Regions from separate parts of the Paraburkholderia sp. BL10I2N1 genome, predicted to be linked through region 2. Evidence: predicted binding sites of a transcription regulator. Region 2 holds the regulator's gene; the other holds the start of a gene.

Region 1 (8,112 bases), on a different contig from region 2:
TCGCACCGCTGATTGCGGGCGGCGAGATGAAGGAGTATTGCGCGCATCTGATTCCCGAAGGCGGTTTTCACGCAATCCCGCAGGTCTACGGCAACGGCTGGATGATCGTTGGCGATTCTGGCGGTTTCGTGAACGCCGCGCACCGAGAAGGATCGAATCTTGCGATGACCACGGGACGCCTCGCCGCCGAAACGGTGATCCACGCGAAAGCCGCGGGCCACGGCTACCGCGCCGGCACGCTCAAGGCCTACAAGGCCGCGCTCGATCAGAGCTTCGTGATGAAAGACCTGCACAAGTACCGCGACATGCCGGCCGTGCTGCATCAGAATCCGCAGTTCTTCACGACCTACCCCGACCTCATGGCGCGCGCCGCGCGCACGATGATCACGGTCGACGGTAAGGACAAGAAAAGCAAGGAGCGCGAGATTTTTTCGAGCTTCCGCAAAGCCCGTTCGCTTTCTGGCATCGTAGGTGACGCCTACAAACTCCTGAGGGCCTTCCGATGAGCACCCTACCCGTCAACGTAGAGGAAAAGCTGTTCCAGAACCGTTACCGCGTCGACGCAGGACGGCCGCACGTCCACATCAAGGATGCCGACGTCTGCCAGAGCGAATGCAGCGCGAAGAGTTGCACCTTCGTCTGCCCGGCCTCGTGCTACAAGGCTGAAGGCAACGGCGCGGTGACGCTGATCACCGACGGCTGCCTCGAATGCGGCAGCTGCCGCATCCTCTGTACCGACCACCAGAATATCGAGTGGGACTACCCGCGCGGTGGTCACGGCATCCTGTTCAAGTTCGGTTGAGGAACATCGTCATGGCCAGACCAGAACGACATGTGTTTGCTTGCACCCAGAACCGGCCGCCGCAGCATCCGCGCGTCGCCTGCGCAGGCGGCAAGGGCTCGACCGCGCTGCTGAAGGCATTCTGGGCGGAACAGCGGAAACGCCAGGCGCCCGAGACCGTCGCGATCACGTATTCGGGCTGCCTCGGCCCGTGCGATCAGGGCGCGCACGTGCTCATCTATCCCGACGCGGTGCTATACAGCGGCGTGACGATGGCCGACGTGGAGAAGATCTTCACGCGTCAACTCGAAGGCGGCGAACCGGTGCAGCGCCTCATCGCCGCGGAGACGGTGTGGTGAACCTGCTGACCGGGGTCGAGTCGAACGAACTGTTCGGCGGCGAGGTGTCGGCCGCCGTGCGGCGCCTCATCGAAGGCCTGCATGGCGCGCCGGCCGAGCAGATCGTCGCAGTCCTGTGGAGCGTCACGCTGACCTCTCCGCAAAGCCTTGCCGCCTACTATCTGCTCTACAAATTCCATGCCGGACGCCGCGAACTCGATGAGGCAGAGCACGCAGCCCATCTGGGACTAAAAGCAGCTGCGCATGCCGCCGGATTGAATGAGGACTGGCAGATGGTACAAGCCGGCGACGCGAACTTCCACGCGCCCGGTCCCGCCCGCTTCTGGCTGTTCACGCTAAAGGCGCTCGCCTTCATCGGCCTGCGGCGCGGCGAACGCGAAACCGCCACACAGTTGATCACACAACTACGGCAGCTCGATCCGGCAGATCACCTCGGCTTTGGCGTAGTGGAAGCGTTGCTGCAACGGTCCGTCTGAGGAGAAGCACGATGTCCAAACAGCCCGCCATCGCATCGTTGACCGACGACAATCTGGCAGCCAGCGGCGTGGCAGCAGTCGACCGTGCACTGACCCTGCTGGCTGCCTTCGGCAACGGCACGCCCGTGCTGTCATTGAGCGCGCTCGCGGAACGCACGCGCCTGTACAAGAGCACCGTGCTGCGCCTGCTCGCGTCGCTGGAACATGCGCATCTCGTGGTGCGCCGCGCCGATGGCTGCTACGTGCTGGGGTCCGGCGTCGCAAGGCTGCATGCCGTCTATGCGCAATCGTCCTCCAGCGAGTCGCTGGTGATGCCCGTGCTGCAGGAACTGGTGGCCGCAACCCGTGAAAGCGCCGCGTTTCACGTACGTCAAGGTGCGCAACGGCTATGCCTGTATCGCGTCGACTCGCCACAGCCTGTGCGAGATCACATCCGCGCGGGCGAGCTACTGCCGCTGGATCGTGGCACAGGAGGCCGGGTGTTGCAAGCCTACTGCCACGAGGGCGACGAGGCACTCGGTCAACACATCCGCCGCCAGCAGGTCATCGCGCTAGCAGGAGACCGCGATCCGCAATTGGCAGGTATCGCCCCGCCGGTGTTCGGCCCGTCCGGGCAACTCGCCGGTGTCATTACGCTGACCATGCCCCGCGAGAGACTGGACTCCGCTTGGGCAGAGATAGTGAGGAATTCTGGGCGAACTCTCACACAATACCTTGGCGGAATCAAGCCGGGCCAGGCAGACGGGTAGTGATGCGTGAGGAACGAACTTGGGTTGTTACTCGCTTTTACTGAATATCTTAATGTTGGCCATTGCGGCCAGCCGCGGTCGATCCCAACTTCGACTCAACGAATGTCAGTACATGGACACCCCCAGTTTGCCAAGTTTTCAATCGGTGATGGTAAGTAGATTGCAACCGTACATGCGGACTTTCAAGGTGGCTGTGCCGCTGTGCCTGACGGGTTTCGCTGGTCGATTCCCCGTCGCTTTCGCGCACTCGACATTCCCGGGTTTTGCCGACCACGCTCTAACCTGTCGTGCCATCACGTCCAGAAATTCAACGCGATCGAACAGCACCGCTTGTGTCGCTTACCGCATCCGGCGTGAGCTGATGGTCGAGCGCGACAGGGCCGTCGAACCGGCGATGACAGCGCCGCGTTCGCACCACCTTAGTCGAGATACCGACCGCCCCTGAGGTCGGGCGGGCTGTTCTCGACGATTACCGAATTGGCGCCGACGCGGGGGCCGCTTCCGATCGTGATCATGCCAAGGTCCGCGCCAAACCCAGGCTTGACTTGTCCGAGCTATTCGCATCAGTCGCGATGTCGCGGCCCCGACACGCCGCAAGTCCGACAGTGCTTTCAGAAACGCTTGATCTCGACACCGTATTTCCTCAGCGCGTAGCCAATCTGGCGCGGCGTCAGTCCAAGCAGTCGCGCCGCCCTTGCCTGCACCCAGCCGGATCTTTCCATGGCGGCGATGAGACGCTCGCGGTTGGTCATCTTCGCACCACTTCCGAGGGCTGCGCCGCCAGGCGCTAGCGGAGCCTGCTCGCTGCCGGCAAGCGGGACCGCAACTGCGCCCGACGTAGCAGCCTCAGCAGGGGGCGTACCCGGCCTCACTTGCACTGGTACGATCGGCCCAGGCTGCAGCGCCATCTCGTCCGATCCGCTCTGCCACAGCATCGCGGAAAGGCACTGGCCGTGGCAGCAGGCAAAGTCGTTTCTCACGATCGATAGTCCCGGCGCCAAGGTCGCGCTCCGCTGCACGCAATTCTCGAGCTCGCGGACATTGCCGGGAAAACCGCAGTTCATCAATACTTCAATCGCACCCGCATCGAAGGTCAGCGTACGGCCGTTCTCGCTGTTGAAATTCTTGAGAAACTCAACGGCGAGGAGCGGAATATCACTGCGCCTTTCACGCAACGGCGGCAGCAGCAAGGGAACCACGCTGATGCGATAATAAAGGTCGGCGCGGAACTCGTTCCTTGCCACCGCGTCTTCCAGGTTCTTATTCGTGGCGGCAATCACGCGAACATCGACCTTAATGGTCTGGTTGCTGCCGACGCGCTCGAATTCTTGCTCCTGCAGGACGCGCAGCAGCTTTGCCTGGAACGAGGCCGAGATCTCGCCGATCTCGTCCAGAAACAGCGTCCCCTTGTCGGCAAGCTCGAAGCGCCCCTTGCGCGAATTGAAGGCACTGGTAAAGGCACCCTTCTCATGACCGAACAATTCGGATTCCAGCACCGTCTCAGGGAGCGCCGCGCAATTGAGCTTGATGAAGGGCCGCTTGGCTCGCGGCGACAGCTCGTGAAGGGCCTTGGCGACCAGCTCCTTCCCGGTACCGGATTCCCCGCGCAAGAGAACTGTGCTGTTCGATTTGGCTACCACCGCGATCTTCTCGAGCAGGCCGCGCAGCGCCGGGCTGTCGCCAATGATCCCCTCGACCTGAAACTTCTTACGCTCCTGCGCAGGGTACTTGAGCTCGGACAATTGTTTTTGCAGCCCGTCCCTCCCCGCCATCAGTCGCTCGCGGTCGCTCTTGAATAAGCGATGCAGCTTCACCGTCTGCCCCACCAGGTTGGCGATCATGGTAAGCAGCCGCACGTCGTAATCGAGCCGGAAGTTCGCCCCATTATCCAGGATGCGGTCGATGGTCAGCGTGCCCACGACTTTCGCGTCGATGCGAATAGGAACGCCGATGAACGACACTCGCATGTTGTCGGAAGCACCGAGCACGCCCATGTCGGCGGCACTGAAGCCCGAATGCACCGCTATGTTCTCGGCGACGAGCGGCCTGTCCGTCGCCATGATCTGGTCAATTGCCTTCTGCGGCAGGCGCATCCGGTAGTGCTCATCGCTGCCTTCGCTCCAGTCCGCGCCAACGGTAATGTCCGGTACGCCATCATCGTCGAAGAGAGAGACAATACCGAGCCGCATCTGCACAACCGATTGCAGGAGATCGATGACGTTGGCCAACGTGACTTCGAGCCGGTAGGGGGCGGTGAGTACCTTCGATATTTCGAAGATGCCGGTAAGCACGCTCTCGTGCCACTGCACAATAGGGGCCGCGTGGTCCGTCTCGGACTTTGAGCTAGGCCTTTCGCGTACGGAAGCGATATGCAGCATGACGACGTCTCCGTTGTTGTGACCATCCTCCCTGTCACCTTGTTCGGATTTACGAGTATTGTGTTGCATATCATCCTCGATCTCGCGCCCAATTTCACGGACTGACTTCAAGAGATAACGCCTTTTCATGGCAGGACGGTGAAACGATAGTGCCTTGATTTACTTATTTTCTCCTTTTGCCATCTCGCCGCGCGGACCCCGCCAGGAACGCGAGTCCCATTGATGTCGCTCAAATCGACCGCGATTTGTCTACTCCAGGTGCAGCCGATTACAGGTGTCGTCCATCATTGATTGCTACCTCAGTCTGGTTCGCTATGTCGATGACTTTGTGATCACAGGTTACTCGAAAGAGTTGCTGGAAGACGAGGTCAAGCCACTGGTCGAGGTCTTTCTGCACGAGCGCGGACTGACGCTCTCCCCGGAAAAGACCAGGATCACGCACATCTCGCAAGGGTTCGACTTCCTCGGGCAGAACATTCGAAAATATCCGAACGGCAAGCTACTCATCAAGCCATCGAAAAAGAATGTTCAAACTTTCTGACGAAAGTGCGCGCAGTCATCAAGGACCATGCATCGGCCAAACAGGTCAATCTCATCGGCCTGCTCAACCCGATCATCGATGGCTGATCGAACTATCATCGACACGGGGTCTCGAAAGAAGTCTACAACGCAGTCGACACTGCCATCTGGCAGGCGTTGTGGAAGTGGTGCTGCGGGCGGCATCCGTGCAAGGGCGCACGACGGATCAGAGCGCGATACTTCCATCGTGAAGGAACGCGGCGATACTGGGTATTGGCCGCGATACTGGTGAACTAACGGCAGAAGGGAACCCAGGACGATTGAGGCTACGCAAAGCATCCGACGTCCCAATCCGGCGACATGCGCAAGTCCGTGGCGAAGCCCATCCCTTCGACCCGGCATGGGAACGCTACTAAGACCGCTATGGTTTGAAAATGGTGAACACCCTGTCGGGCCGAGGACAACTGATCCGCCTCTGGTTGGACCAGGAACGGGCTTGCCGGCCAGCGGTCGGGCCCGGACAAGCCCAAGCGGCCCGATCAGCGTATCCTGCTCGCTCAGCACGCCGATATGACGCATCCGGCTTTCAAGCAGGCACCGGCGCCGCCATCTGCATGGCAGTGTCCCTTACGGTCGTCTGCGGCATGCACTCCAGTATCGGCCCTGATACAAGTCGTCCGATTTCGACATCCAACGTGTGATTCGGCATGGCTTCCTGGCGAACCCTATTTCTCGTCTTTGAAATGGACGCAAGCGTATCGAACACCGCCTGCCTGCGCCTTGATTTGGGTCAAGTAAGACATCAGGAACGCGCGGAGCGATCAGGAGGCGACTCAATCGCATCGCCGCCCCCGGCTCTGCGCACTTGTCTGACCCGAATCATGGTGCGAATACACGTGGGCTATTTCCATTCGGCGGATTCTGGGGGAGTCACGAACGGATTGGAGAAGCGATGTGATTCATGAAACAGCCGAAACCTGTCCGCGTTGGAAGCCGCTTTCTTACCTCAGGCAGAAAGACGAGCGACCTTCTTCAATCCGGCGAAGTCGAGGATGCGGATTTCTTTGCCGTTCACGGTGATGAGCCTCTGCCTCTGGAACCTCGACAATATCCGGCTGACCGTCTCCAGCTTCAACCCGAGAAGGCTGCCAGTCTCCTCGCGCGTCATTCGCAAGATGAATTCGGTCGGCGAATAGGCGCGTGCCCGCCAACGCCGCGAGAGATCCAGAAGAAACGACGCAACCCGCTCGTCGGCCGCCATCGTGCGGAGCAGCGTACTCAAGCCGCCTTGCCGCACGAGTTCCGCGCTGAGCATTCGGTAGACGTGACCCTGCACCGCTTTGACTTCCCGGCTCAACAACTCGAGCAGATCGAACGGCATCACGCATACGCTGCTGTCTTCAAGGGCGATGGCGTCGCTTGCATAGTGGCCGGTAGCGATGCCGTCCAATCCCATCGGCTCTCCGGCAACGTAAAACCCGGTGACCTGGTCCCGCCCGTCCGGAAGCAGCGAGAGCTTCTTGAACGATCCCGTGCGAACCGCATAGACTTTGCAGAATGAATCGCCCGCGCGGTGCAATGCTTCGCCTTTTCTCACGTGGCGATAGCTGAGAACGAGGTCGTCCATTTGCCGGTCGCAGGCGAGCTCATCGGGGTTCATCGCGCAAAACGGACGCATCGTGCAGGTCTTGCATGACGTGCCACTCGAACCCATGGGCTTCGTCCGCGAAGCCGTTTTCGAAGGCCGAAACGTGTCGGTCTGTGGTGCGGTAAGGCGATTGTGCGCAATTGCCATGTGATTCTCCTTACTCAATCGATGTCCAAGTTTGTTTCACAAACCCGTCTTTGTCATCTCGAAATTACGCGGCTAACTGTCGCACAACTGAATCGAGGCAAACCATGATCCAGATCAATGAAAGCAGACCGATCCGTTGGGGCGACAAGTGTCCCCCGCGAGTTTGATCGGGTTCGGGCATCGGTTTGGGTGCCCGGAAGCTATCGCCGTCAAGCACGATGCGGTAGGCGCCGTGGCGTAGACGGTCGAGCGTAGCGGCACCGAGGATGCGGTCGCCGGCGAATGCCTCGCCCCACTCGCTGAAGTCAAGGTTAAATGCAGGGTCTATTTTTACGCGAAGTGTCAGCCCCATGGGGCCGTGAACGCGACAGATCCAACCCCTGTCTCTCCGCATAATGATGATGTCTTTCGTGGCCGATCGCCACTACAGGAGGACGCCATGTTGGCAACATACTTTGTTTCCCCACAGCGATTGCAAGAGCTCCGAGAAGGGCGCGGTGGTGCTCTGCTGGAGCTCTTCTCGCAGGTTCTAAATGAGTCGGGCAGCGACAATTGTTTTGGCCAACCGGCCGTGCTGCTTGACGCTGTCTAGGCGCACCGCGGAATAGCTGCCGGTGTAGCCGTGGTTGCGCTTGAGGACACTGTGGATCGTCGTGTCCTGGACGTCGGATTCGAACCAGCGAGCAATCCGCTCGCGAAAGGGCTCGAGCGTCGACACGCAGATGCTGGGCAGGTGTGGTGTGCGGCCGAAGCGTCCGGCGATCACGGTGTCTTCCTGCAGCGGCTGTGCTGGATCGAGCCAGCCGAGCTCCAGGGCGACACGCCTCACGGCGGTGAGCTTCTTGCGGCCCATCAACCCGACGCGCGCGATGTCGCGGTCGGAATCGCCTGCCGCATGCGGACAAGGACTTGGCGGTACTCAAACAATTCGAACCTTAGGTCAAGCTTGACCTAAGGTTCGTTAGGTAAGTCGGAAAATTAGGTCCGGTTGAATATGAGACAGCGGGTTGGGGAGGCCCTTCCCGGGGTTGTGAGGCGATCGTCTGGCTCGGGAA
Region 2 (8,112 bases):
CGTGCCGGCCCCACTTGCATCGGCCGCCTTCTTGCACTGCGTGGTCCAGGCCGACTGCCAGCCTTGCAGCGCCTCGCGCATGTCGTCGCCGAACGCGGTCTGGTTACGCACCGCGGAGCCCAGCGCCTCCTGCCAGATGCTGGTGCTGGCCGTCAGGTAATCCTGCAACATCGACTGGCAGGCAGCGTTGTATTCGTTCAGGTCTTTGGATCGGCTCGAGGCTTCCTGCAGTTTCCTGATCGCAGCGAGGTCACGATTGATCCGCTGCGTCTGGAACGCGCACCCATCGCGGCGGCCCTCCAGCCCGAAGGTGACCATCCGTAGCGCCAGGTCGAGATTCGCGCGATAGAGATCGAATGAAGCGTTGAGTTCAGTCGCCATGATGAGCTCCTTTCGACGGCGAAAAGTCGTGGAATTCCCGCAGCAGCAGTTCCTGACCAGTGTAGTCCAACCTTAGCCCTGCTCATTGACCTCCATCAAGCAGCGTTCCGCCAGCGGGCGGTTGATCTGTGTCAAGGCTCGCAACTACCGCACTCATAGACTCCAGATGACGTCGATACCCGTCATCCTGTTCATTACCGGAGTTGCCGCAATGAGCTACAAAAGCATCGCTGTTCATCTCGACACGAGCGAACGTGCCCACCCGCGACTCGAACTCGCCCTGCAGATCGCCAAACACTTCGACGCCCATCTCACGGGCGTGTTTTCGGTGTTCACGCCCGATCCGCGCTCGTTCTATGTCATGGCGGGCACGGCTGCGTACTACCCCGACCACGAAGCCCAGCGGCATGAGCGGCGTGCGGCAATCGAGCGCCTGTTTCGCGCCGAAGCCACGCGCGCCAGGATCGCCGCCGACTGGATCACCACGGACGAGTACGCGAACATCGCTGTTCCGCGCATCGCCCGCTGCACCGACCTGATCGTTGCCGGTCAGGACGATCCGAATGATCCCGAGGCTTATGTCGGCGAGCATTTCCCGGAAGACCTTGTCATGTCGGCCGGGCGTCCGGTGCTGTTCGTTCCTTACGCAGGCAGCTTCGCGTCGACGGGGGCACGCGTGACCGTCGCGTGGGACGGCAGCCGCGAAGCCACGCGTGCGGTTCACGACGCGCTGCCCTTCATGCAGCACGCAAAACTGACGACGATCGTCACCATCAACGGGGCAAAAGACGAGCCGCCCGGCAGCCGGATTCCCGGCGCCGATATCGCGGCGGTCGTAGCGCGCCACGGGGTCAACGTCGAAGTCAGGGACATCACCGTGTCGCCGGGCGCATCGATCGGCGAGGCCCTGCTGTCGCACGCGGCCGACCACGGAAGCGACCTGCTGGTGATGGGCGCGTACGGTCACGCCCGCTGGCAGGAACTGGTGATGGGCGGCGCGACCCGCTCGGTGCTGAAGTCGATGACGGTGCCCACGCTGATGTCGCACTGACACGCCTCAAGCGAACGCGAACGCTGCCCGTTCTGGACGCTGGTTCGTCGAACCGCTTGAACCAGATCAGCACAGGACGGCCGTTCGCTACCCATGATGGATTCACATACAGCTCATCCCGGCGAGGCACGCCATGTACAGAAACATTCTGGCTCCCATCGATGGCAGCGAACCATCCGTCCTGGCTTTCTCTGCTGCCCTGAAGCTGGCCCGGGAGACGGGCGCGGCGGTATAGCCGCTTTACGTCGTCGATGTCCCATTGATGACCTACGACGTGCCGGGCTACGACCCGTCGTATGCACGCGACGCCCTGTTTCAGTAAGGCACGCATGTGACGAAAGAAGCACTTGCCCGGATGAAACGCGAAGGCGTGACTGGGACGCCGCGGATCATCGAGGTCGAACAAGTCGGCGGCGACATCGCGCGGCACATTCTGCGGGCCGCCTCCGACCTGCACACCGATCTCGTCGTGATAGCCACGCACGGTCGCCGCGGTGTTCAGCGGTTTGTGCTCGGCAGCGTCGCGGAGCGCTTTCTGCGCATTGCGCACTGCCCTGTCCTTTTGGTACCGGCGCATTGCACGCCCACGGCAGATGCCGACAGCGACGCGGCTGCCGTCGCGGCGAAGGAGCTGTCATGAACTACCGGACGCTCCTCGTTCATCTCGACGACAGCAGTCACAGCGACGCACGCGTCGAATTCGCGCTCGATCTGGCACGTAAGGACGACGCGCACCTGATCCGCCGCTATGCCTTTTGCCGCCAGGACCTGGTCAGGCCGGTCTTCACCAAGGAACCAGGTGCGAGAGCCTGCGCCTCGCGATCATCGATGAGCGCAAAAGACGGGCATCTCTCTTTGATTTAGCTGACGCGTCTTTTAAAGACGCGCCACATTGAGTTCCGCTCGCAGTCTTACAGACCTGAAGGGATCGGCTCGACGTCCGGATCGTGCCGGACGAGCAATACGGGCAGATCAGTCGTCCGGACGAAAGACTCGGCAACACTACCCATAAGCGTCCGCCGCCAGCCGCGGCGTCCGTGGGTGCCCATCACGACGAGATCGGCCTCGCATTCGTCGGCCGCGCGGCTGAGAACGCCGGCGATGTCTTCGCCCCAGGAATCGATCACACGGGCGACGCCGCGTACGTGAGCTTGCCGGAAGCATTCGTCTGCGTCCTGGAGCGCCGCCGTTGCTGCGTCGGTTGCCACGGTGCCGGTCGGCAGTACGTCGACAAAAGCGGGGCCGAGATCTGTAAGTTGAGTTGCGTGCGGCACGACGCAAATAGCCGTCACCGTGGCATCTGCCGCCTGCGCCAGCTTCACCGCTTCCTCGAGCGCAAGCTGCGCAGCCGGACTGCCGTCGATTGCGGCGAAGATTCGCTTGTACATGAACGCCTCCTGGACTCGCGCCCTTTTCCCATGATGGCGAGGCCGTCGCGGCCCTGCCCGAGCACTCAGTCTGCCGTGCAGCATCGACGTGACGTTTGACAAGAATCAACCGCTGCTCTGGTTGTCATTGGATGTCGCGGGCGCACGCCAGATGCATCCCGTACCGGCAGCAGACGCCTGAAGGGGGCAGAATTGGAACGACCATGCCACAATTGGGGTCGCGCAACGGGCGAAGGGGCTCAACCATGACAAAGGTGCTGATAGCCGACGACCACACGCTGGTGCGCGATGGCCTGCGGCATATCCTGCAGAATGCAAGCGGCTTCGAAGTGATCGGTGAGGCGAACGATGGAACGAGCACGATCGCACTGATTCGCGATATGGAAGCCCACGTGCTGGTACTCGATCTGTCGATGCCCGGCCGCAACGGCGTCGAGCTCATCAAGCAGATCAAGGACGAAAAGCCTGCCTTGCGCATCCTCGTGCTGACCATGCATGCGGAACAGCAATATGCGGTACGCGCGTTCAAGGCCGGCGCATCCGGCTATCTGACGAAGGAAAGCGCCAGCGCCGAACTGGTCTCGGCGGTCACCAAGGTCGTGAGCGGTGGCATTTACGTCAGCCTTGCGATGGCGGAGCAGTTCGCGCAGAGTCTGAACGAACCGGTCGATACGTTGCCGCATCAGCGTCTGTCAGACCGCGAATTCGACGATTTCCGACGCATTGCGGCTGGCCAGACGATCTCCGAAATCGCCCAGGAGCCGTGTGTCAGCGCGAAGACGGTCAGCACCTACAAGACGCGCATCCTTGAAAAGATGCAGATGCCGCACGAAGCCGCGCTTGTGCGCTACGCGCTGCGACACAGCTTTTTGGTGACGAGGACGAGATCTGACCGGGGCGCCGTTCTGCTTCCGTTTTCTGCGACACGGAGAAGTGGCACACACCCGCCTGATTCGACAGAGGTCATGGCAAGGTTCTTACGCTTCATGCTGCATGCAGGTCAGCCTTCGTTTGTAAAAGCGCCCTGCCGCACGTCAGAAATTCCCTACTTCACATCAGCAGATCCTACGCGATTCTCCGTGAACGCTAATTTCGCATGACCTGCGCGTCGACAATACTGAAATCGACAGCCAGCCAGATTCGATGTCAATGGCCGGTAGACAACGCGGGAGACACCTCATGCGCCCTGTTCATTTTCTCACCAGGCAGGAAATCTTCGACCACGTAGTCGAACACCTTTTTGATCAGCGGCGCGCTGCGTTGCTCCCGAAGGGCGGCGCAGCATATCGGTGATCGTGCGGTGGGTGTCCGACTGGCAGCTTTACCCGTCCTGCCGACTACACCTCTTCGATGGAGGGGGTGCCGGTCCGGTACCTGATCGGGCCGGCACTCGGTCACCCCGCTGATATGGACGCCGGAATTACCGCGCTGCGCAAGGCGCTGTTGCGGACGAGGATCAACGTCTACGACGAATCTACCGTGACTCTGTTGAGCTGCCTGCAAAACGTCGATGACTTGTTCGGCGTCTGTGAATGGCACGACAGACTGCTGTCGATTGCCAGGGAATATGGATTGAGCGCCGAATTAATCCGTCGCGCGGCATAACTATCCGTGGTTTCAGAGGGTCGGGCTCGTCGTCGCGTAGGATTTTCCCTACACGTCTTCCGCGACGCCTACCTGAACTTCATACACGGACGATTTAATTTTGAGACAACACCGACCATACTGAAACGCATGACTTGCGACACAACCGATGCAACGCAGAAGGTCTTTCTGGTCGAAGACTCGCTCGCCATCCGGCACCGGATGATTTCGCGAAGCCTGCATGGCGATCAGAGCGCACGACATCTTCGACAAGACCAGCGAGTTCCTGCTGGCCCGCGACACGATCAAGAAATTTGCGCGCAAGCGGGCTCGCATGCGCCACTCAGGAAAGAGGAGCACATCATGTCTGACGTTGCCCAATACCCCGTCGCCGCGCCAGTTGTCCGGATCGCGCCGCCCATGCCGCGCGCCCTCAATGGAACGTCCTCTGCAACTGCGGTAAATCGGCCGACCTCGCGCTGCTCCAGTTGCGCCATGCGCGCCGTCTGCCTGCCGCAGGGCCTCTCGCCCCTTGACCTTCAGCGCCTCGACGCGATCATCTGCTCGACGCGCATGGTCAGGCAGGGAGAGGCGCTCTATCGCACGGGCGATGCTTTCCAGAGCATGTATGCGGTGCGTGCAGGGTCGTTCAAGACCGTCGTCATGCATCGCGACGGACGCGAGCAGGTGACCGGCTTTCATCTCGCGGGCGACGCACTCGGTCTGGATGGCGTGAGCACAGGCCATCACAGCTTCGATGCGATTGCCATCGAAGACAGCAACGTCTGCATCATCCCGTTTCACCTGCTCGAATCGTTGTGCCGGGAGGTCAAGGGAATCCAGCAGCACGTGCACCGGATGATGAGCAGCGAGATCGTCCGGGAATCCGTCCTGATGCTGCTGCTGGGCACGATGTCGGCCGAGCAGCGTGTCGCGGCCTTCCTGCTCAATCTTTCGACCCGGCTCAGGGCTCGCGGCTACTCGTCGGCGGAGTTCAACCTGCGGATGACGCGCGAGGAAATCGGCAGCTACCTCGGCATGAAACTCGAAACCGTCAGCCGCATGTTCTCGAAATTCCAGCGTGAGGGGCTGGTCGATGCGCGCGGCAAACAGATTCGCATCCTCAACCCTGACGGACTGGAGCGTGTCTGACCGGATGCGCCCTGTCACAAACGGCGACATGAGGTGGCAAGATGCGGAGCGTTCAGATGCGCTATCCGGACGACGGGACGGCCGCCCGTTTTTGCGTCACCTCAGCAACGTTCCCCTGGACGGCGCCGGATCGGATAATTCCATCTCGCCTGGCAGCGCCGGGCTGCCATCGAATACCATCGCACGCATCGCTCGTCTTACGTCGCCGGTTGACCTGCACAGAACTGGATCCCTCACCACCGGCGCGACAATGAGTGCGGTCGCGTGCAGTCGCAGGCGCCGATTTCAGCGCGAGACGGACGCCGTGCCTTGACCTGGGTCAGGTGTGTCGTGCCTCAATCTGACAGGATAAACCGGTTACCTGAAACTGATCGGCCTGGCTCTCAAGAGCGATCTGTCACAGGGTAGTCCGTCACGCGGGAGGCTTGAATGAAAACAACGCCCTACATGGCAGCATGATCCGTATCGGAACAGCAACTCGATCCACACGCCAGCCTTGAAGAGAAGCTGCGCTTTGCGTTGCGGTACGCCGTGCTCGCGCCGTCCAGCCACAATACGCAACCTTGGCATTTCATCGTCGACGGCGACGCTATCACGCTGTGTGCCGACCGCCTGCGCGCCCTGTCTGTCGTTGATCCGTTCGACCGCGAACTGATCATCAGCTGCGGCGCAGCGCTTTTCAATCTGCGCGCCGCATTGAGTCACCTGGGGCTTGCCTATGCCATCACTTTGTTCCCGTCGTCCGCCGATCCGGATGTCCTCGCGCATCTGAAGATCGTGCCCGACGGACATTGTGACGCCACGCTGGCGCCGCTATTCGAGGCGATTGCCAGGCGCGTCACCAACCGTGCGGCATTCTCCAGTGAACCCGTGTCGCCCGACGTCCAGCAAAGGCTGCGCGAAGCTGGCATGGCCGAGGGTGCCGACGTCATCTGCATCGATGCGGTGGGCGAGCGCGAGCGTATCGCCGAGCTCATCGCCGAAGCAGACCTCGTGCAGTTCCACGACCCACGCTTTCGACGTGAACTGGCGAGCTGGATTCACTCAAGCCGCCGCGAGGATGGTATGCCGGCGCTGTCGGCCGGCCTTCACGTGCTTCAGGACGTCGCGGCGCCGTTGGTCGCGCTGGCGATTCGCACGTTCGACCTGGGTGACGGAATGGCGGCGACGCACCGGTCGCTGGTTACGGGTTCGCCGCTCTTTCTGTGCCTTGCAACGGGCGTCGATGACGCGCCCGCGTGGCTGGCAGTCGGCCAGGCACTGGAGCGTGTGCTGCTGACAGCAGTTATTGAGGGATTGAGCGCCTCATATCTCAATCAACCGATCGAAGTCGATACCTTGCGCGACAGGCTACTCGCAACACCCGGTCTCGACACGATGCCACAACTGCTTCTGCGTATCGGTCGAGGAACGCCGGTGGAACATTCGCCACGCCGCCCGTTGGCGACCGTGATGTCGTAACGATGTGACCTGCTGGATGTTTATCCTGATCCGACGCCTCCCGCCCAGGCGCAATCTCCCACGCAAAAGCTGAAAAACCGCCATGCAGACGTACGGGCTTGCCGTCGGCTTTTTTCATCGTCTGCCTGACCACATGTTCGATCCTGGTCCGGTGCGCATCAAATGCGGTCAGCAGATCGCTCCTCCTCGCGCACAACAGTCTCATTGACATGTGTCAACGACACGGATCACGACTCCCGTACACTCGGTTCAAGACCTGTTCGGGGAGTGTGTTTCATGAACGCCCTTCAAAGCACCTGCGTCAACTTCGGTATCGTTAGCCTGCTCGTCGCGGCGAGCAACACGGTGCTGGCTCAATCTGAACCGTCGGCGCTGATTGACCAGCACCATTGCATGTTCTGCCACACCAATGACGCCCCTTTTCTTGCGCCCTCCTTCCAGCAGATCTCCGAACGCTATCGCAAGGCGCCGAACGCACGGGTCATGCTCGAAAACAAGCTGCGGCTCGGTGGCAAGGCCCATTGGGGCGATATCGCGATGCCCCTGCCGGCCGATCGCGGCGGACCGATAACGCCCGAGGACGCCCACACACTGATCATATGGGTACTGAGTCAATAACATCCTTGCCGCAGAGCAGAGTCATCGTGTGCAGCCCAAAGCGACTGGAGAACATCATGCGCATTACGGTCCATCTCGATACGTTTGACAGGGTCCATCCCTGCGCATATGCCATTCTCTGGCTCGATGACAAGACTCACAAATGGTCCCGCGAGGGTCACTTCGGCCTTGAGCTTCCCGAATGGGGCACCTGGTCGACCGACTCCGGCAACACGTTGATTCGCGCCCCGCACGACATGCGCTCCCTATGCATGCTCGACGGACTGGACATGCGCGGCGCAAGCGGACCATTCGAGGGCGAAACGGGCGCCGCGCACTGGCGCGGCGACGAAGGTCTGCTGCGCGCGGAGGGGCACTGGCATGTGCAGTGCATCGATCACGATCCGGCCGACGCTGAACATAGCGTATTTGCGGACGATGACCTCGGATAACCCACGCCAATCGTCCACACTTTCTGTCAAAGTGGGTTGATATTAT

What was found. The regulator FNR, encoded in region 2, switches genes on or off when oxygen is low (the NO sensors DNR and NnrR bind a similar motif). The targets are predictions, from matches to a motif close to TTGATNNNNATCAA.
Region 1: the regulator FNR is predicted to act here: its motif matches at 4,963-4,976, upstream of nifA (nif-specific transcriptional activator NifA).

The regions. Positions count from the first base shown of each region.
Region 1 is NZ_SNWA01000003.1:117,993-126,104, reverse strand. Features, by position in the region: gene B0G77_RS38415 (FAD-dependent oxidoreductase) at 1-506, shown strand, start outside; gene B0G77_RS38410 (ferredoxin family protein) at 503-802, shown strand; gene B0G77_RS38405 ((2Fe-2S) ferredoxin domain-containing protein) at 814-1,140, shown strand; gene B0G77_RS38400 (hypothetical protein) at 1,137-1,616, shown strand; gene B0G77_RS38395 (helix-turn-helix domain-containing protein) at 1,628-2,365, shown strand; gene nifA (nif-specific transcriptional activator NifA) at 2,977-4,854, opposite strand; gene B0G77_RS38385 (reverse transcriptase domain-containing protein) at 5,018-5,284, shown strand; gene B0G77_RS38375 (helix-turn-helix domain-containing protein) at 6,269-6,922, opposite strand; partial or broken gene B0G77_RS45380 (ATP-binding protein) at 7,230-7,370, opposite strand; gene B0G77_RS38365 (hypothetical protein) at 7,587-7,910, opposite strand.
Region 2 is NZ_SNWA01000002.1:2,427,962-2,436,073, reverse strand. Features, by position in the region: gene B0G77_RS33215 (hypothetical protein) at 1-381, opposite strand, end outside; gene B0G77_RS33210 (universal stress protein) at 593-1,432, shown strand; partial or broken gene B0G77_RS33205 (universal stress protein) at 1,566-2,072, shown strand; partial or broken gene B0G77_RS33200 (universal stress protein) at 2,069-2,227, shown strand; gene B0G77_RS33195 (universal stress protein) at 2,344-2,820, opposite strand; partial or broken gene B0G77_RS33190 (response regulator transcription factor) at 3,066-3,712, shown strand; partial or broken gene B0G77_RS33185 (hypothetical protein) at 4,000-4,425, shown strand; gene fnr (fumarate/nitrate reduction transcriptional regulator Fnr) at 4,825-5,556, shown strand; gene B0G77_RS33175 (nitroreductase) at 6,088-7,017, shown strand; gene B0G77_RS33165 (cytochrome C) at 7,294-7,635, shown strand; gene B0G77_RS33160 (DUF3564 family protein) at 7,692-8,066, shown strand; partial or broken gene B0G77_RS44810 (hypothetical protein) at 8,111-8,112, shown strand, end outside.